2 regions of the Clostridium sp. SGI.024 genome follow, and region 1 is predicted to be linked to the other one. Evidence: riboswitches for the same ligand, from Rfam matches in the RefSeq annotation. Region 1 holds a riboswitch; the other holds the start of a gene.
What was found. A riboswitch is a leader RNA that binds a small molecule or an ion and turns the genes downstream of it on or off. The one in region 1 is predicted to bind FMN.
Positions count from the first base shown of each region.

Region 2: linked by a shared signal. The riboswitch ahead of ribD (bifunctional diaminohydroxyphosphoribosylaminopyrimidine deaminase/5-amino-6-(5-phosphoribosylamino)uracil reductase RibD) and the one ahead of ACQRD5_RS08555 (ECF transporter S component) in region 1 are both predicted to bind FMN.

Region 1 covers NZ_JBNPON010000024.1:1,316-10,898, forward strand. The annotation lists gene secA (preprotein translocase subunit SecA) at 1-1,364, shown strand, start outside; one part of gene prfB (peptide chain release factor 2) at 1,671-1,748, shown strand; one part of gene prfB (peptide chain release factor 2) at 1,750-2,772, shown strand; gene ACQRD5_RS08545 (M28 family metallopeptidase) at 2,966-4,345, opposite strand; gene ACQRD5_RS08550 (Tex family protein) at 4,898-7,072, shown strand; FMN riboswitch at 7,124-7,241, shown strand; gene ACQRD5_RS08555 (ECF transporter S component) at 7,441-8,043, shown strand; gene ACQRD5_RS08560 (MarR family winged helix-turn-helix transcriptional regulator) at 8,212-8,625, shown strand; gene ACQRD5_RS08565 (MATE family efflux transporter) at 8,642-9,583, shown strand, end outside.
Region 2 covers NZ_JBNPON010000040.1:24,111-33,693, forward strand. The annotation lists gene ACQRD5_RS11440 (pseudouridine synthase) at 1-235, opposite strand, end outside; gene ACQRD5_RS11445 (MarR family winged helix-turn-helix transcriptional regulator) at 383-814, opposite strand; gene ACQRD5_RS11450 (glutathione peroxidase) at 922-1,395, opposite strand; gene ACQRD5_RS11455 (LTA synthase family protein) at 1,971-3,791, shown strand; gene ACQRD5_RS11460 (hypothetical protein) at 3,874-4,221, opposite strand; gene ribH (6,7-dimethyl-8-ribityllumazine synthase) at 4,316-4,777, opposite strand; gene ACQRD5_RS11470 (bifunctional 3,4-dihydroxy-2-butanone-4-phosphate synthase/GTP cyclohydrolase II) at 4,798-5,994, opposite strand; gene ACQRD5_RS11475 (riboflavin synthase) at 6,006-6,659, opposite strand; gene ribD (bifunctional diaminohydroxyphosphoribosylaminopyrimidine deaminase/5-amino-6-(5-phosphoribosylamino)uracil reductase RibD) at 6,664-7,752, opposite strand; FMN riboswitch at 7,967-8,081, opposite strand; gene ACQRD5_RS11485 (carboxypeptidase M32) at 8,141-9,583, opposite strand, start outside.

The sequences.
Region 1 (9,583 bases):
TATATTCTTTAGATGTTATAGTTGTTCCTACTAATAAAGACGTGGCAAGAATAGATAAAAGTGATTTAATATATAAGAACACTAAGGGAAAATATAATGCCATAATAGAAGATATAATCGAATGTAATAAGAAAGGTCAACCAGTACTAGTTGGTACAGTAAGTATAGAAAAGTCAGAATATCTATCCTCATTATTAAAGAAAAGAGGAATAAAGCACCAAGTATTAAATGCTAAATACCATGAGCAAGAAGCTGAAATTATATCTCATGCTGGAGAGTTAGGAAGCGTTACAATAGCTACTAACATGGCTGGTAGAGGTACAGATATTAAGTTAGGTGAAGGCGTTAAAGAAGTTGGTGGATTAAAGATAATAGGTACTGAAAGACATGAATCTAGAAGAATAGATAACCAATTAAGAGGTAGATCTGGACGTCAAGGAGATCCAGGTGAATCAGTATTCTATATTTCTCTTGAAGATGATTTAATGAGAATATTCGGATCAGAAAGAATTCAAGGCTTAATGGATAAGTTAGGTTTAGAAGATGATGAAGCTATTGATCATAAGATGGTAAGTAAGGCTTTAGAAAATGCTCAAAAGAAGGTTGAAGGTAATAACTTCGATATAAGAAAGAGCCTTATAGGATATGACGATGTTATGAATATGCAAAGAGAAATTATTTATAAACAAAGATCAGAAGTTCTTGAAGGTAAGGATTTAAGAGATCAAATAAATCAAATGATCAAAGATATAGTAACAGATGCAGTTAAGGGGCATTTAGATAATATAACTGATAGTCTTGATGTGGAAATAGGAAAATTAATTCAATACTTAGAAGATATATGTTTACCACACAAGCTTGTTAAAGTTGAAGATTTAATTGATTTATCTAATGATGAGATTATAGAAAAGTTATTAGATATATTAACAAAAATATATCATAAAAAAGAAGAAGAATTTGGAGAAGAACACTTTAGAGAAGTTGAAAGAGTTATACTACTAAGAGTAGTTGACCAAAAGTGGATGGATCATATTGATAATATGGATCATTTAAAACAAGGTATTGGACTTAGAGCATATAAGCAAATGGATCCAATTCAAGCATACCAAATGGAAGGTAGTGCTATGTTTGAAGAGATGATAGAAGGAATAAAATTAGATACTGTCAAATTCCTATATCATATTCAAATTCAAAAACCTGTTGAAAGAGAAAGAGTAGCAGAAGAAACTTCAGCAAGCCATGGTGGAGATGAAGGAGATACTAAGAAACAACCTGTAAGAAATGAAAATAAGGTTGGAAGAAATGATCTTTGTCCATGTGGTAGTGGAAAGAAATATAAAAACTGTTGTGGAAGAGAAGCATAGGATGCTATCGCATAATGAAAAATTAAGAATGAAGAATTAAAAATTTAGGAAGTAATTTGTTCCAAATTACGAAAAATTAAGGGGCTGTTTCATTAAAAAGAAATATCACAATATATTTATTTTAAATTTTTAAATAAATATATTGTATATAAATTTCTTAGTGCGACAGCCCCTGTTTATGAATGTAAAATGAATAATTAAAAATGTAAAATTAAATAAATATATTATAAGTAATTTGGAACAAATTACATCAATAATTTTACATTTTACATTCTACATTATTAATTTAAAAAAGGTTGTGATATTATGTTAATTAAGTTAGAAACAGAACTAGCTAAGCTTAATGATATTAAAAAATTTATAGAAGAATTGAGGGTTTCTCTTTGACAAGGAAGCCTTAGAAAAGCAATTACAAGAATTAGACTTAAAAATGCAAGAGTCAGGATTTTGGGAAGACATAAAAAGGGCAGAAGAAGTAACTAAAGAAAGTAAGAGAATTAAAGATAAAATAGATAAATTCGATTCTTTAGTTACAAGAGTTGAAGATGTAGAAATATTAGCTGAATTAATAGAAGAAGATGATGAAGATTCTATTAATGAAGTTATTAGTGAAATTAGAAGTATAGAAAAAGATGTTGAAGAATATAGAATAAAACTTTTATTATCTGGTGAATATGATAGAAATGATGCAATACTAACATTACATGCAGGTGTAGGCGGTAGTGATGCAAATGATTGGACTGAAATGTTATTAAGAATGTACACTAGATGGTGTGAGAAAAAAGGCTTTAAAGTTGAGACTATAGATTACTTAGAAGGTGATGAAGCAGGAATAAAAAGTGTTACTTTAAATGTTAAAGGAGAATTTGCATATGGCTACTTAAAAGCAGAGAAGGGAGTTCATAGACTTGTAAGGATATCTCCTTTTAATGCAAATGGTAAAAGGCAAACTTCCTTTGCTTCTGTAGAAGTATTACCTGAACTTACAAAGGATCAAGATATTGAAATAAGAAGTGAAGACTTAAAAATTGATACTTATAGAGCAAGTGGAGCAGGTGGACAGCACGTTAATAAAACTGAATCTGCTATTAGAATAACTCATTTACCAACTGGAATAGTAGTACAGTGCCAAAGTGAGAGAAGTCAATTTTCAAACAAAGATACAGCTATGTCTATGCTAAAATCCAAACTAATTGATTTAAAAGAAAGAGCTCATAAGGAGAAAATTGAAGACTTAACCGGTGATCTTAAGGATATGGGATGGGGAAGTCAAATAAGATCTTATGTATTCCATCCATATAATATGGTAAAGGATCATAGAACTGGAGAAGAAACTGCTAATTTAAATGCTGTAATGAATGGAGAAATAGATAACTTTATTACTGCATATTTAAAAAATAATAAATAGATATATTATTAATTTTGATTCTTTATCTTATAAAGCATGATGCTACTGAAGGATTTTAAGTTGTTATAGAAATATAAAAAGGACTGCTTAAGCAGTCCTGAATTAAAAATGTAGAAAGTAAAATGTAGAATTATGGATGTAATTTGAAGCAAATTACCAAAATATTATTTAATTTATAAACTCCGCAAGGAGTTTATTCCTTTATTCTAAATTTTACATTATTAATTTTACATTTCTTAAGGTGTGTTATAAAAGGAGCAGATACTAAGAAGCCAAATAAAAAAGAAAAAATATATATTGAAGTTTTACTATAGAAAAATTTAGTTACAATGCTATAGGATGAGTCAAATATTTTATCTTCTATTACAGTATAAGCCTCATTAATGGCTTTTATGCTAATATAGTCAACAGTATCATTAGGTGTATGAATTTTACTTAAATCACTATGACAAAAGCTAAGGGAATCTATATCTAATAGATTAAAACTAGCATGATCACTTGAATTTTCATAAGCTATCTTTGTATTTACATTATTTCTTTTAGCTATTTTTTCAATGGATTCTAGAAGTTTTGATTCCTTATCTTTATAATTTGTACCTAGCATTAAAGTAAGTGGAAAGTTATCACTTCCAATCATATCAAAGTTAATAACTTCAGCTCCTTTTAATTTATTTAGATTTTTTTCTGCAAAAGCTTTAGAACCTAAAAGCCCAAATTCTTCTGCATTTAAAGCCACAAAAATTATATCTCTTTTTGGTTTACCATAAGTTGCAAGAGACTTTTGAAGTTCAAGCATAAAAGATGTGCCAGAAGCATTATCTAAAGCTCCACCATAAATATTTTTAAGAGCATCAGTACCTAAATGGTCAAAATGAGCAGTTAAAACTAATGGGGGAAGAGATTTAGATGTTCCTTTAATAACTCCTACTACGTTAGATATTTCTTTTTCTTCTGTAGAAAATGGAATATTAATAGAAATCTCGGCTCCATCTCTTAAAGAGTTTAATATTTTATTGTAGGTATCAGTATTTATTAATACCATCATATTGTAAGGAAAATCATGTATAAAAGAACTTCTAAAAGAAAAATTATTATTAGGAGCTAAATGAAATAGAAATTTTCCATTTGTAGTGCTTACTTCAATATAATTAGAAAAGACATTAACCTTATCCTCATTAGAAAAGGTTATTTTTGTGTTTTTAAAATTAATCATATCTTCTTTAAAGTCAACACCATATTTTAGGTTTTCTTCATATCCATCATCATAAGAAATTTTTAAGTAAGGAGTGCTATTATTATTTACTGGAGAAATAACTTTAAAGCTTTCCTTATAGCTATCATTTAGTGGGATAAGCTTATTATCTTGAAAGTTTTTTCTTATTAATTCTTCTAATAAAGAGTTTTCTTTGCTACCAGCAAGTCTACCAGCATATGTGTCAGAAGATAGTATAGCAATGCTTTTTTTTACATTATCAGCGTTAAAGGGTGAATATGTAAAATTTGAAAATAATGATAAAGATAATAAAACTATTGTAGTAAATAGGGATACATAATAAATTATTTTTTTTCTCATAAAAAATACCTCAAAAAATAGTTATAATTAATACTATTAATTAAGGCTTTAAAATATAACAAATATAATTTTCTAAAATATTAAGCTTTCTTGTATATAAGATCAATAAACCCACTTGTAAAGGAAAATAATATACAAATATAAATAGAAATATTTATTTTATTAGAAATTATAGAAAAAACTCCCCCAACTATAAAGCTAAACAAAATTATACAGTTAATAAATTTTGTTAAGGCAGATTTACTAACTATTATTTCTTTAGTAGAAGAAATAAGAATTAGAATTAAAGTTAAAAAATAAAGTATATATTTAAAGGTGGTTGAAAACTCTATAATATAATATTGATTTAAAATGATAAAAATTATGAAAAATACTAGAAGTATATTAATTAGTTTATTAATGAAAATAGAAATTTTATTCATAACATCACCTGATTGTAAATATTTTACAATTATAATTATATACGTTATTTTACATAATATCAAGAGAATAATATATAAAAGTATAAAATTGTATTATAATAGTAATATGATTTTTTTTAGGAGGAAACTTATGGTTGATATAGCAGGAAGAATAGCAGAAGAACTTGGAATAAGCTTAACTCAAGTAAATAATGTTATTAATTTACTTGATGATGGAAATACGGTTCCATTTATTTCTAGGTACAGAAAAGAACAGACTGGTGCATTAAGTGACGAAGTTTTAAGAAAGTTTCAAGATAGATTAATTTATCTTAGAAATTTAAAAGAGAGAAAAGAAGATGTACTTAGGCTTATAGATGAGCAAGGTAAACTAACAGAAGATATCCAAAAATCATTAGAAAAGGCTTTAACTTTAACAGAAGTTGAGGATATTTATAGACCATATAAACAAAAGAAAAGAACAAGAGCAACAATTGCATTAGAAAAAGGCTTAAAGCCATTGGCAGAAGTAATTTTGTCAGGAGAATTTAAGGGAGATATAAAGGAAGAAGCTAAAAAATACATTGATGCAGAAAAGAAAGTTATTATAGAAGAAGATGCAATTAATGGAGCTTTAGATATAATTGCTGAAGAAGTATCAGATGAAGCAAAATATAGAAAATGGATAAGAAACCTAGTTTTTAGAGAAGGAAAGATTGAATCAAAAGGTAATAGTGAAGAGCATACACCTTTTGAAATGTATTATGAATATAGTGAAGATGTATTTAAAATACCACCTCATAGAATTTTAGCTATAAATAGAGGTGAAAAGGAAAAGGTACTTACTGTTAAGATAACTGTTAATGAAGATAAGATAATAAGTTACTTAGAGAAAGAAATATTGAAGGGTAATAATATAACAGATGAATATTTAAAAACTGCAATTAAAGATTCATTAAAAAGATTAATATACCCATCTATAGAAAGAGAAGTTAGAAATGAATTAACAGATAAAGGTGAAGAGGGAGCAATAAAGATATTTAAAGAAAATCTAAAATCATTACTTATGCAACCACCTATAAAAGGAAAAGTTGTTATGGGCTATGACCCAGGGTTTAGAACAGGATGTAAAGTAGCTGTGCTTGATAGTACAGGAAGATTCTTAGAAAATACTACAGTTTATCCAACAGCACCACAAAATAAAGTAAAAGAAACTAAGGAAGTATTAAAGAAGCTAATTAATAAACATAATGTTGAAGTAATTTCCTTAGGAAATGGAACTGCCTCTAGAGAATCAGAAGAAGTAATATCAGAAGTCATTTCAGAAATAAAAAAAGAAAATGGAAAAGAAGTAGCTTATGTAATAGTATCAGAAGCGGGAGCATCAGTGTATTCAGCATCAGAGCTTGCAACGAAAGAATACCCAGATTTAGATGTTACAGTTAGAGGTGCTATATCAATAGGAAGAAGATTACAAGATCCTATGGCTGAACTAGTAAAGATAGATCCTAAAGCACTAGGTGTAGGTCAATATCAGCATGATGTTACACCTAAAAGGCTAGATGAATCTTTAACTGGAGTAGTTGAAGACTCTGTTAATAAGGTTGGAGTTGATTTAAATACTGCAACACCTTCTTTACTTACTTATATAGCAGGAATTAACTCAAGTATTGCTAATAATATAGTTCTTTATAGAGACGAAGTAGGTGGCTTTAAAAGCAGAAAAGAGCTTTTGAAAGTAAAAAGACTTGGACAAAAAGCATATGAGCAATGTGCAGGATTTTTAAGAGTTATGGAAAGTAAAGATCCATTAGACAATACTTCAGTACACCCAGAATCTTATGAAGTGGCTAGAAACTTAATATCTTTACTTAAGTATAATGATAATGACTTAAAAGAAAATAACCTAAAAGATATAGATGAAAGAGTTAAAGAAAAAGGAATAAAAAATATATCAAAAGAACTAGGGGTAGGAGAACTTACTTTAGAAGACATTATTAAAGAACTTAAAAAACCAGGTAGAGATATTAGAGATGAAATGCCGAAGCCTATTTTAAAAACTGGGGTAATAGATTTAAAAGATTTAAGTGAAGGTATGATACTTATGGGGACTGTAAGAAATGTATCAGACTTTGGAGCTTTTGTAGATATAGGAGTCCATCAAGATGGATTAGTTCACAAAAGTCAAATGGCGGATAGGTTTGTAAAGCATCCATTAGATATAGTTAAATTAGGAGATATAGTTAAAGTAAAGATTATTGAAGTAGATAGTAAGAGAAATAGAATATCTTTATCTATGAAAGGAATAAAAGAAGAAGATTGTTAAAAAAATTGCTTGTAAATAATTCTAAATAGGAATATAATAATATTGTAAATAAATTATCTTCAGGGCGGGGCGTAATTCCCCACCGGCGGTATAGCCCGCGCGCTAATTTCTAGCATGATTCGGTGAAACTCCGAGGCCGACAGTATAGTCTGGATGAAAGAAGGTAAGGTGTTAGATATTGCTTGTTATGTATTTAATTTAGCAAATCTTATTTCTTATGATTTTAAACCCTGATGTAGTTTTACATTAGGGTTTTTTTATTTATTATAAACTGTGTAATTTTTCTAAAATCATAGGAATATTGTTAAATTAATATCATGTTAAGCACTAACCCATGCCCCAGGGGATATCTTTTGGGAGGAGAAAAAATGAACAATCAACAAAACAAAAATTTAAACAAATTTATTAAAATTTCACTTTTAGGTGCCATAGCAGTGGTACTTATGTACTTTGATTTTCCAATACCATTTTTACCATTTCCATGGTTAAAAATTGATTTAAGTGACATTCCAGCACTTATGGGAGCCTTTGCTTTTGGACCTATGGCTGGAGTATTAATAGAATTATTAAAAAATTTATTGATTCTAATTGTAAAAGGTACTGGAACAGGTTTTGTTGGAGAAATGGCTAATTTCATAGTAGGAGTTTCTCTAGTTGCTCCAGCAGCATGGGTTTATAACAGGAATAAGAGTAAGAAAACAGCTATACTTGGAATGATATTAGGAACTATATGTATTGAGGTTATAGGAATTATAGCTAATGTGTATTTCTTATTACCAGCATATGGAATGCAAATGGCACCTAATGAAATAGTTCAATATGTAACTATAGGATTATTACCTTTTAATGGTATAAAATCTATAATGGTATGTGGAATAACTTACGTACTTTATAAGAAAGTATCATTAGCAATTTTCAAGGTAGATTCAAAATTGGATAATAGTAGAAAAGGAAGCCTTGGCTCAGTTTAATATAATAAATTTAATGAAAAGATAGGAGTACTATATTTAAAGTATTCCTATCTTTTTATTATTATCCATTGAAAATTACTTTTTCATATACTATAATAACATGGTTGCAAACGCAACTACATTGTTATATATTAAGTGTATTAAACTTGATTTGTTTAGGAGTTTGTTATGAAAGAGATAGAGTGTGAAAATATAGCAAAATATATATCAGAAATTCAAAGAATGGGTAATATATTTTTCTTAAAAGAATTATCTCATTTAGGACTTGGTTATGGACAATTTAATTTTTTAATGGAACTATATAGAAAAGATGGAGTAAGGCAAGAAGATTTATGCCTAAATCTAAAAATAGATAAGGGGACAACAGCTAGAGCTATTAAAAAATTAGAAATTGAGGATTTTATTATAAGAGTAAATGACGAAAAAGATAAGCGAGCTTATAGAATTTTTTTAACTGAAAAAGCTATGGAACATAAAAAGGATATATACAAAGTTGCAAAAGCTTGGGAAGAAAAGTTAACTAAAAATTTAACTTTTGAAGAAAAAGAAATAATTTTAAATTTACTAAAGAAATGTATATAACTAGGAGTGTGATTTAATGAGTACACAAGAATTACTTGCAAAAGAAAAAATTAGTAAATTATTATTAAAATATTCAGTGCCAGCTATAATTGGTATGTTAGTTAATGCTTTATATAATGTAGTAGATAGAATCTTTATAGGTAATATACCAGAGGTTGGTTCTCTAGCAATTACTGGAGTAGGTGTAACCTTACCTATAACAACTATTGTTTTAGGGTTTTGTATGCTAGTTGGAATTGGTGCAACTACTACTATTTCTATAAAATTAGGACAAGGTAAAAGAGAAGAAGCAGAAAAAGTAATAGGAAATGCTATAACTTTATCTGTAATAATTGCTATTATATTAACTGTAATAGGAATAGTTTTTGGAGAGTCTATTTTAACTAAGTTTGGTGCAAGTGAAAGTAGCTTATATTATGCTAAATCATATATATACATAATTTTATTAGGAACAGTGTTTAATATGGTAGCATTTACATTAAATAATACTATAAGAGGTGATGGAAATCCAAAGCTTGCTGCTACAATTATGATTATTGGATGCCTAACTAATATAGTATTAGATGCTGTATTTATCTTCATATTTAAAATGGGTATTCAAGGAGCAGCTGTTGCAACTATTATCTCACAATTAATAACAGCTATAATAGGTGTTAGATATTATGTAAGTGGAAAATCAAATTTAAGATTTTTCAAATCAAATTTAAAGCTAAATAAGGATATAATAATAAAAATATTGGCAATTGGGGCATCACCTTTTGCAATGCAAATGGCAGCTAGTTTAGTTCAAGTTATAGCTAATAATGTACTTAAAATATATGGAACAGATATTGCAATAGGAGCAATGGCTACAATATCTTCAATTGCACTTATGTGTTTAATGCCTATTTTTGGGATAAATCAAGGAGCACAGCCTATAATAGGCTTTAATTATGGAGCTAAGCAAGAGAAAAGAGCT
Region 2 (9,583 bases), on a different contig from region 1:
TTACAGAAGTTATATACCCTTCAGGTTTATTAAGCATAATATAAACCTTCTTTTCTTCAGGTTTTATTATTTTACCTTCATAAGAAACAATATCTACTTCTGCATCTATTTTAACTCCAAGTTCATTTATTATCTTATCATTTACTTTAACTTTTCCACTAAGTATTATTTCTTCACATTTACGTCTAGATGCTATACCACACCTTGCCATATACTTTTGTAATCTTTCTTCCATACTAATCACTCCGAATTTTTAATAAACACTTAATATAGTACTCTAGTATAAAGTTTTGTGCAATAAATTTGTTTATAAGTATACTCTTTCTATATATTTTTCATATAACAAAAAGAGCTACCTAAGTAGCCCTTAATTAACATATAGTTATTCTAAATTTTCTAATAAATTATCTAAACTTCTTTTTAAATCAATAGCTTCTTCTAATGGAAGCTTGATATTACATAATACTTTTTTTGGGATATCAATAGCTTTTTCTTTAAGAGAAGCGCCTTTTTCAGTTAGCTCAGCTATAACAACTCTATCGTCACTTTTATCCCTATATCTTTTAATAAGTTCCATAGATTCTAATTTTTTTAACAATGGAGTTAAAGTTCCAGAGTCTAGATGTAACCTATTACCAATATGTTTTACACTTGCTTTTTCCTCTTCCCATAATACAATCATTACAATATATTGTGTATAAGTTAGATTTAATTCATCAAGCATAGGTTTATATAACTTAATTATTTCTCTTGATAAAGCGTATAAAGAGAAACATAATTGATTATCTAATTTTAGACTACTATATTTATTCATAATTTATTCACCCACAATATAAATATCAAATTTAATTTTATTAAATTAAATAGATTTTACATTTTTATATTATTTATGTCAATATATATTGTATAAATATAATTTTTTTATAATATTTTTTCTATATCTTCTTTTATTTTTAATGGAGATGTTGTAGGTGAATATCTTTTTATTACATTTCCATTTCTATCAATTAAGAATTTTGTAAAATTCCATTTAATATCTTTAGTAAGTATTCCTTTTTCTTGATCCTTTAAATATTTATATATTGGATGTGCATTACTTCCATTAACATCTATTTTTTCAAACATATTAAATGTAACTCCATAATTAATTTGGCAGAAATTCTTAACTTCATTATTATCTCCTGGCTCTTGATTTAAGAATTGATTACATGGGAAACCTAATATTTCTACCCCTGAATCCTTATATTCTTTATATAAATCTTCAAGATCTTTAAGTTGAGGTGTGAATCCACATTTACTTGCTGTATTAACAACTAATACAATCTTTCCTTTGTAATTATTCATATTTACTTCTTTTCCATTAATATCATTTGCTTTAAAATCATAAAAATTCATTTGAAATCCTCCATTAATATATTTATTAAAATTTAATTGTATACAATTAAATATATTTTATGCCTTTAATTTATATAAATCAACAATTATGAAGAAAATGTTTGTTTTATTTATATAATATAACTTTGTTTATTTTTTTATAATATGTATTGTTTAATAATAAGGCCTTAAGAATTGTTATTTCCTAGGGCCAATTTAACTTTATTTGAATAGATCCTTTAGAATATCTTTTACGCTTTTCTTTATTTTATTTACTTTTTCATTATTATTTATGTTATATAACGGTTTTTTATATCGATTATTTAAATAATCAATATAATTTAAATTATCATTAATAGCTGAGCAAATTGAAAATATTATAATAGGGGTTAACTTAGGGATTTTCCATAATAAAACTCCTTTTTATTGCTTTAATAATACATTATATATATTTATAAAATTATTGTTATTATTTTATATGACATTTTTTATATAAAGAATTATTAATTATTATTTACATAATATTATAAATGTAGAAATCATTATCAAATTAATATAAAATAATAAGGTCGATATTAATTTTTGGAGGAAGTTACATGAAAAATTTTTTTAAAAAGATTATATATAATAATTGGATTTTTATAACTATGATTTTAATAGTCCAAGCTAAATCAATGTTATTGTTATCAATGCTAAGAACAAAAGATTCATCAACTATTAATTTAGCTACTATGTACTTTGGTGTACCACCTATAGTGGCACATATACTAATAATTATTTTTATATTTAGTTTTATTTATTTATTTAAATACAAAGGTAAAATTCGTGCTGCTATAACTGTAGATATTATTATATCTATTCTATTTTTATTAGATATTTGGTACTACAGAGCTAATGGTACTTTTTTATCAATAAGACACTTAATTCATCCAGAGATATTTAATCCAATAGGTAAAAGTTTATTAAACTTTAGGATAATAGATTTACTATTTTTTGCAGATTTCTTAGTTTTATTTATTTTATTTAGGTTTAAGAAAATTAGAGATTATAGAGATAATTCAAAATTATTTTTAAGAATAGTTAAAGCTACAACTATATTTATAACAAGTGGAATATTAATTTATTTATGTCATTATTTTATAGATGTTAAGCCAATAAAAGAAGGAAAAGCATTTTTAAGATTATCTTGGGCTCCTTATCAAAGCTTTAGTGATATGAGTCCTTTAGGATATCATGGATATGATTTATTTTATTATACAGGTCTAAATAAAAAATTAACTTCTTCAGAAGTAGAAGAAATTGATAATTGGTTTAAAGATAACAAAGAAGATATAGAAGATAATGAATTTGCTGGATATCTAGAAGGAAAAAACTTAATAGCTATACAAGTAGAGTCTTTAGAAAATTTTGTTATAAATCAAAAAGTTAATGGTCAAGAAATAACACCAACTTTAAATAAGTTATTATCAAATAGTTTATATTTTGATAATATCTATGAACAAAATAACTCTGGTACAAGCTCTGATGCAGACTTAATGGTTAATACCTCCATGTTTCCAGTAAGAAATAATAGTACTTTTCCAACCTATCCATGGACTAGTTACAATAGTCTTCAAATGCTTTTAAAGGATAAAGGATATACTACAATATCAACTCATGCAGAACTACCAGGAAGCTGGAACTGGGCAGAACCACATAAAGCATTTGAAACAGATAAGCTTTGGGAGCTAAAAGACTTTAATCTAGATGAAGTTATAGGACCAGGTTTGTCAGATGAATCATATTTAAAACAAATTGCTAATAAATTAAAGGATGAAAAGGAACCATATTATACTTTTATAGCTACCTTAACAAGCCATGGCCCCTTTGAAATTCCAGATGAGAAAAAGTTATTAAACTTACCTAAAGAATTAGATGAAAATATGATGGGTTGTTATTTCCAAAGTATAAGATATACAGATGAAGCCATAAAACTATTCTTAGAAGAGCTTGATAAAAATGGCCAACTAGATAATACAGTAATAATAATTTATGGAGATCACTGTGGTGTTCACAAATTCTATGAAGATTTGATAACAGATGCTCCACTTGAAGGTGATTGGTGGAAGGATAACCATAAAAAAATACCTTTTATTATCTATAATAAAGATATAAAGGCTACTACAATTTCTAAAGCTGGTGGACAAGTTGACTTCTTACCTACTATATCTTATTTATTAGGTGTAGATAAGGAAAAGTTTGTTGAAACTTCTATGGGACGTATTTTAGTTAATACTAATAGAAATTCAACAATTTTAAATAGTGGTGAAATTATAGGTAATCCTATAGATGATAAAGAAAAGAACTTATTACAAAATATATTTAAAATTGCTGATAATATTATTGAAGGTAACTATTTTAAGCTTAAAAATAATTAAGAAAGAGCACTTCCCTTTTTAGTTAGGAAGTGCTTTTTATAATACCGCAAAAATATTTACAATATTTCCCAGTAAATAATTATTAATTTAGTCTTTGAATTATTTCTAAGTTATATTTATTTAGTATTTCTAAATCTATCTCTTTATTAAATTCCATAAGCTGACTTATAATTATATTTCCTTCAGTTTTATAGCTTAATATTTTTCCTTTAGCCTCATCTTTAAAATCACTCCATGTCCATAGATGAGCAGTGCCTTCAGTTGCTTTAATTTCATATATATACTTTTTTGACATTAAAATATATTGAGATAACAATAACCTTTTGTTATTTACATCATAGATATATTCTTTAGAATATCCCTTAATACATTCTCTTTTTTCTTTATCTAAATTTAAATAATTAATATACATTTCTTTAAACTTTCCCATTTAAATACTCCATAAATATATTTTTATTATAAAGTATTATATCATTCTTATATAAAAATTAAAAATTCAAATATTAGACTTTTAAAAATATGAATTAAAATAGTTTTAATACATTTGCCATTTCAATTGCAGAAACAGCAGCATCATATCCTTTATTACCAGCTTTGGTTCCTGCTCTTTCAATAGCTTGTTCAATTGAATCAGTTGTAAGTACTCCAAAAATTACTGTTTTTTCATATTCTAGTGAAACAGTTGCAATTCCCTTTGAAGCCTCAGCACATACATAATCAAAATGTGGAGTTGAACCTTTAATAACTGCCCCTAAACATATAACTGCATCATACTTTTCACTTTTTACCATTTTCTTAGCTACTAATGGAAGCTCAAAAGCTCCAGGAACTAACGAAAGTTCTATATCTTCCTCATTAACGCCATGCCTTTTAAGTCCATCCATGGCACCATCTATTAACTTAGATACGATAAAATCATTAAATCTAGCTGCTACTATTCCAATTTTTAAATCTTTTCCTATTAAATTTCCTTCTAATAACTTCATATTAATACCTCCAAAATTTACTATAATAAAATGTGATTCATTTTTTCTTTTTTAGTCTTTAGATAAAATTCATTTATATTATTTTCCTTTATTTGTATAGGAACTCTTTCGAGTACCTTTATTCCAAACTCATTTAATCCATTAATTTTCTCTGGATTATTTGTCATAAGTCTAATATTAAAGACATTTAGAGACTTTAAGATTGATGCTGCTATATCATAAGTTCTTAAATCTGGACTAAAACCTAATTTTATATTTGCTTCTACAGTATCATAGCCTTCTTCTTGCAGTTTATAAGACTTAAGCTTATTTATTAATCCAATACCTCTTCCTTCTTGTCTCATATATATTAATATTCCAGTTCCCTCTTTAGCTATATTTCTTAATGCTAACTCTAATTGCTCTCCACAATCACACCTCTTAGAACCAAAAACATCCCCTGTTAAACATTCTGAATGAATTCTAATTAGCACAGAGTCAGCATTTTCTATATCTCCCAAAACCAAAGCTATATGCTCTTTCCCTGATATTTTTTCAGTAAATCCATACATTTTAAAATTTCCATATTTAGTTGGCATCTCAACTTCAGTTTCAGTTTTTATTAATATTTCTTTCTTTTCCCTATATTTAACTAAATCATCTATTGTAATAATCTTTAAATTATGAGATTCTGCAAAAAGAAATAAATCCTCTGTTCTTGCCATAGTCCCATCATCTTTCATAATTTCACAAATTACTCCAGCTTCCTTTAATCCAGCCAATTTAGCTAAATCTACAGCAGCTTCTGTATGACCTCTTCTTTCTAAAACCCCATTTTCCTTTGCTATTAATGGGAACATATGACCAGGTCTTCTAAAATCTTTACTTATACTATTTTCATCTATTACCTTTTTAATTGTTAAAGCTCTTTCATAAGCAGAAATACCAGTAGTTGTGTCAATATGATCTATAGAAACAGTAAATGCAGTTTCATGATTATCAGTATTTAAACTTACCATAGTCCTTATATTTAACTTTTCAGCTAAAGTATTTTTTATTGGCATACATATTAATCCCTTACCAAAACTAGCCATAAAGTTTATTGAATCAGCATTAACTTTTTCAGCAGCCATTAAAAGATCGCCTTCATTTTCTCTTCCTTCATCATCCATAACTATTATCATTTTCCCAGCTTTTATATCTTCAATTGCTTCTTCTATTGAATTAAATTTAAACATAACATTACCTCCTACATAAAACCATTTTCTCTTAAAAAGTTTTCATTTATTTTAGATTCAGTACATGTATTCTTATTATTAAAATTCATAAAGCTTTCAATATATTTACCCACTATATCAAATTCGATATTTACCAAATCTCCTGTTTTTTTATCTAGTAAAGTGGTTTCTTTGCTTGTATGTGGTATTATTGATAGCAAAAATTTCTCATTATCAACATAAGCTACTGTTAAGCTTATACCATCTATTGCTATGGAACCTTTTTCTACTATGTATTTTATGAAATGTGATAATGGCTTAATAGTAATTAAAATTGATTTATCATCCTTAACTATAGATGTTATTTCACCAGTGGAATCTATATGTCCACTTACAATATGTCCACCAAATCTACCATTTGAACTTAATGCTCTTTCTAAATTTACTTTAGAACCTTTACTTAAATCACCTAAGTTACTTCTTTTTAATGTTTCTAAAACCACATCTGCTTCAAAAGTTTTATTATTTAATTTAGTAACAGTAAGACAAACACCATTAACGGAAATACTATCACCTAAGTTAGTATTTTCTAATACCTTATTTGCTTCTATTTTTATGCTACAATGTTTAACACCTTTTTTTATTTCATTTACAATACCTACTTCTTCTACTATTCCTGTAAACAAATTATCATCTCCTTATATAAGAAGTTATTAAAATATCTTCACCTAAATATTCAATTTTAAGGTTAGAAGCTTTGAAAGAATTAGTTAATAAATCTATTCCTTTACCCTCAACAAAGGTTTTTGATTCTTTTCCACCTATTATTACAGGTGCCATAAATAGCATTAACTTATCTATAATTCCAGCTTCTAATGCTGAATAATTAACTTCTCCTCCACCTTCAAGAAGAATACTATCAATTTTCATTTCACCTAATTTAATCATTAATTTATTTAAATCTACTTTATTATTTATGCTATCTATTGTTATTACTTTAGCCTTTAATTCTTCCACCAATGCTTTTTTATTTAAATCAATATTTTTAGTAGTGGCAATAATTGTTTCATACTTATAAGCTGTTTTTAATATTTTTGAATCTAATGGAATTCTAAGGTTGCTATCCAATATAATTCTTATAGGATTTCTTCCACCATGAATATTACAATTTAAGGTTGGATCATCAATAATGACTGTATTTACACCAACCATTATTCCACGTAATTCATTTCTCAACTCATTAACTTTTGCTCTTGAAGTAGCACCAGTTATCCATTTAGATTCTCCTGTTTTTGTTGCAATTTTCCCATCTAAAGAAACTCCTGACTTTAAAACTACAAAAGGAAGCTTAGTTTTTATGTATTTTATAAAAACTTCATTTAATTTTAAACATTCTTCTTCTAAAACCCCCACTTTAACCTCTATTCCTAGACTCTTCAATTTTTCTATACTTTTACCAGAAACTAAGGGGTTAGGATCTAAATGTCCAATTACAACCTTAGATATACCTGATGAAATTAATTTATCTACACAAGGTGGAGTCTTTCCATAATGAAAGCATGGTTCTAGAGTTACATATATAGTTGCTCCTTTAACGTCATCTGTTGCATTGTTTATAGCCTCTATTTCAGCATGATTTCCACCATATTTACTATGATATCCTTGTCCAATTATTTCCCCATTTTTTACAATAACTGCTCCTACCAATGGATTTGGATTAACCTTTCCTTTTCCTTTCTTGGCTAATTCAATTGCCATCTTCATAAATTTCTCTTCCATAGCATCACTCCTTTTTTATTCTTAAGAATTAAAAAAGTCCTGAGAATAAACTCAGGACAATAAATCTTTGTAAAATAATACTATTAAAAGCACATAATATTGTTAATTATATATCATAAATATAATTAAAAAAGCTCTGAAATATAAAAATATTCCAGAGCAAAATAATTAACAAATATTAATAAACATAATTTATAAGTATAAATTACAAATAAAATATCTTCTTCCATCCAGACTTTACTGTCGGCCTCGGAGTTTCACCGAATCATGCTAAATAGCTCGCGGGCTTTACCGCCGGTAGGGAATTTCACCCTGCCCTGAAGATTTATTAAGTTTTATATTGTTATTATATTATCAATATATATATTTGTCAATATTTTCTTATTATTTATTCAACATCATATAACTTATAATATTTATTCTTTAAGTAAGCTATAAAGTATTTAGAATTAAGTTCTTCTCCAGTAATTCTCTTTATAAGTTCTTCAGGAGTATAAATAGCACCATGTACATGTACTTTTTCATTTAACCACTTAGTAACTTCAGTTAAATTTCCATTCTTAACTTCTTCCATTACATTTGGATTTTCCTTTAACAGTGTATTAAACATTTGTGCACCATATAGATTTCCTAAAGCATAACTTGGGAAGTACCCAAAAGATCCATCTGACCAATGCATATCTTGAAGAATTCCTTCAGCATCATTTTTAGGTTCTACTCCTAAATATTCCTTATACTTCTTATTCCATATATCTTTAACTTCATTTACAGTTATTCTTCCATTAATTAATTCTTTTTCAATTTCATATCTAATTATAATATGAAGTCCATAAGTTAATTCATCAGCTTCAGTTCTAATTAATGATGTTTCAACATAATTCATAGCTTCATAGAATTCATCTAAAGTAACATCTTTGAAGTCATCAAAATATTCCTTAGCCACAGGTAAAAGATATGAACAGAATTCCTTACTTCTTCCTAATATGTTTTCATAGAATCTTGATTGTGATTCGTGAATTGCCATAGAAGCTCCTTGTTGTAATCCTGTTGATTCTAAATCATCACTAATATTTTGTTCGTAGATTCCATGTCCACCTTCATGTATTGTGCTAAATAAAGCTGATGTAAACTCATCTTCATGATAATTAGTAGTTAATCTAACATCTTTATTTCCAAAATTAGTTGTAAAAGGATGTACACTTACATCTAATCTACCAGCTTCCATATCAAAGCCTATTTTATTTAAAATAAATAAAGATAACTCTTTTTGCTTGTCTGCATCAAAGTGTCCATATAAGAAATCACGATTTAACTTCTTTTTACTTCCCTTAACTTTATTTAATACTTCAATTATGCCATCCTTTAATTCAGAAAAAATCTTATCTAGCTTTTCTGTAGTAAGCCCTAATTCATATTTATCTAATAAAGTATCATATTTGTCATTTTTATATCCCCAATAATTAATGAATTCCTTTTGAAACTCAACTACTTTTTCCAAATAAGGTTTAAATATTTCGAAATCACTAGCATCTTTTGCCTTCTCCCATGCTATTTCTGAGTTACTACAAAGACCTACATATTCTACATATCTATCTTGTGGTATTTTCTTTGTTTCATTATAATTCTTTTCTAGCTCTTGAAGCATTCTTTTTTCTATTGTATTCATTTTATCTTTATAAGGAGTTAAATCACTAATAAACTCTCCTACTTTTGGACTTGTAATCATTTTAAATGCTTCTCCAGATAGATACTCTAAAACCTTTCCTCTTGATTCACCAGCCTTACTTGGTATATTAGTTCTCATATCCCAATAAATTATGCCAATTGCTTG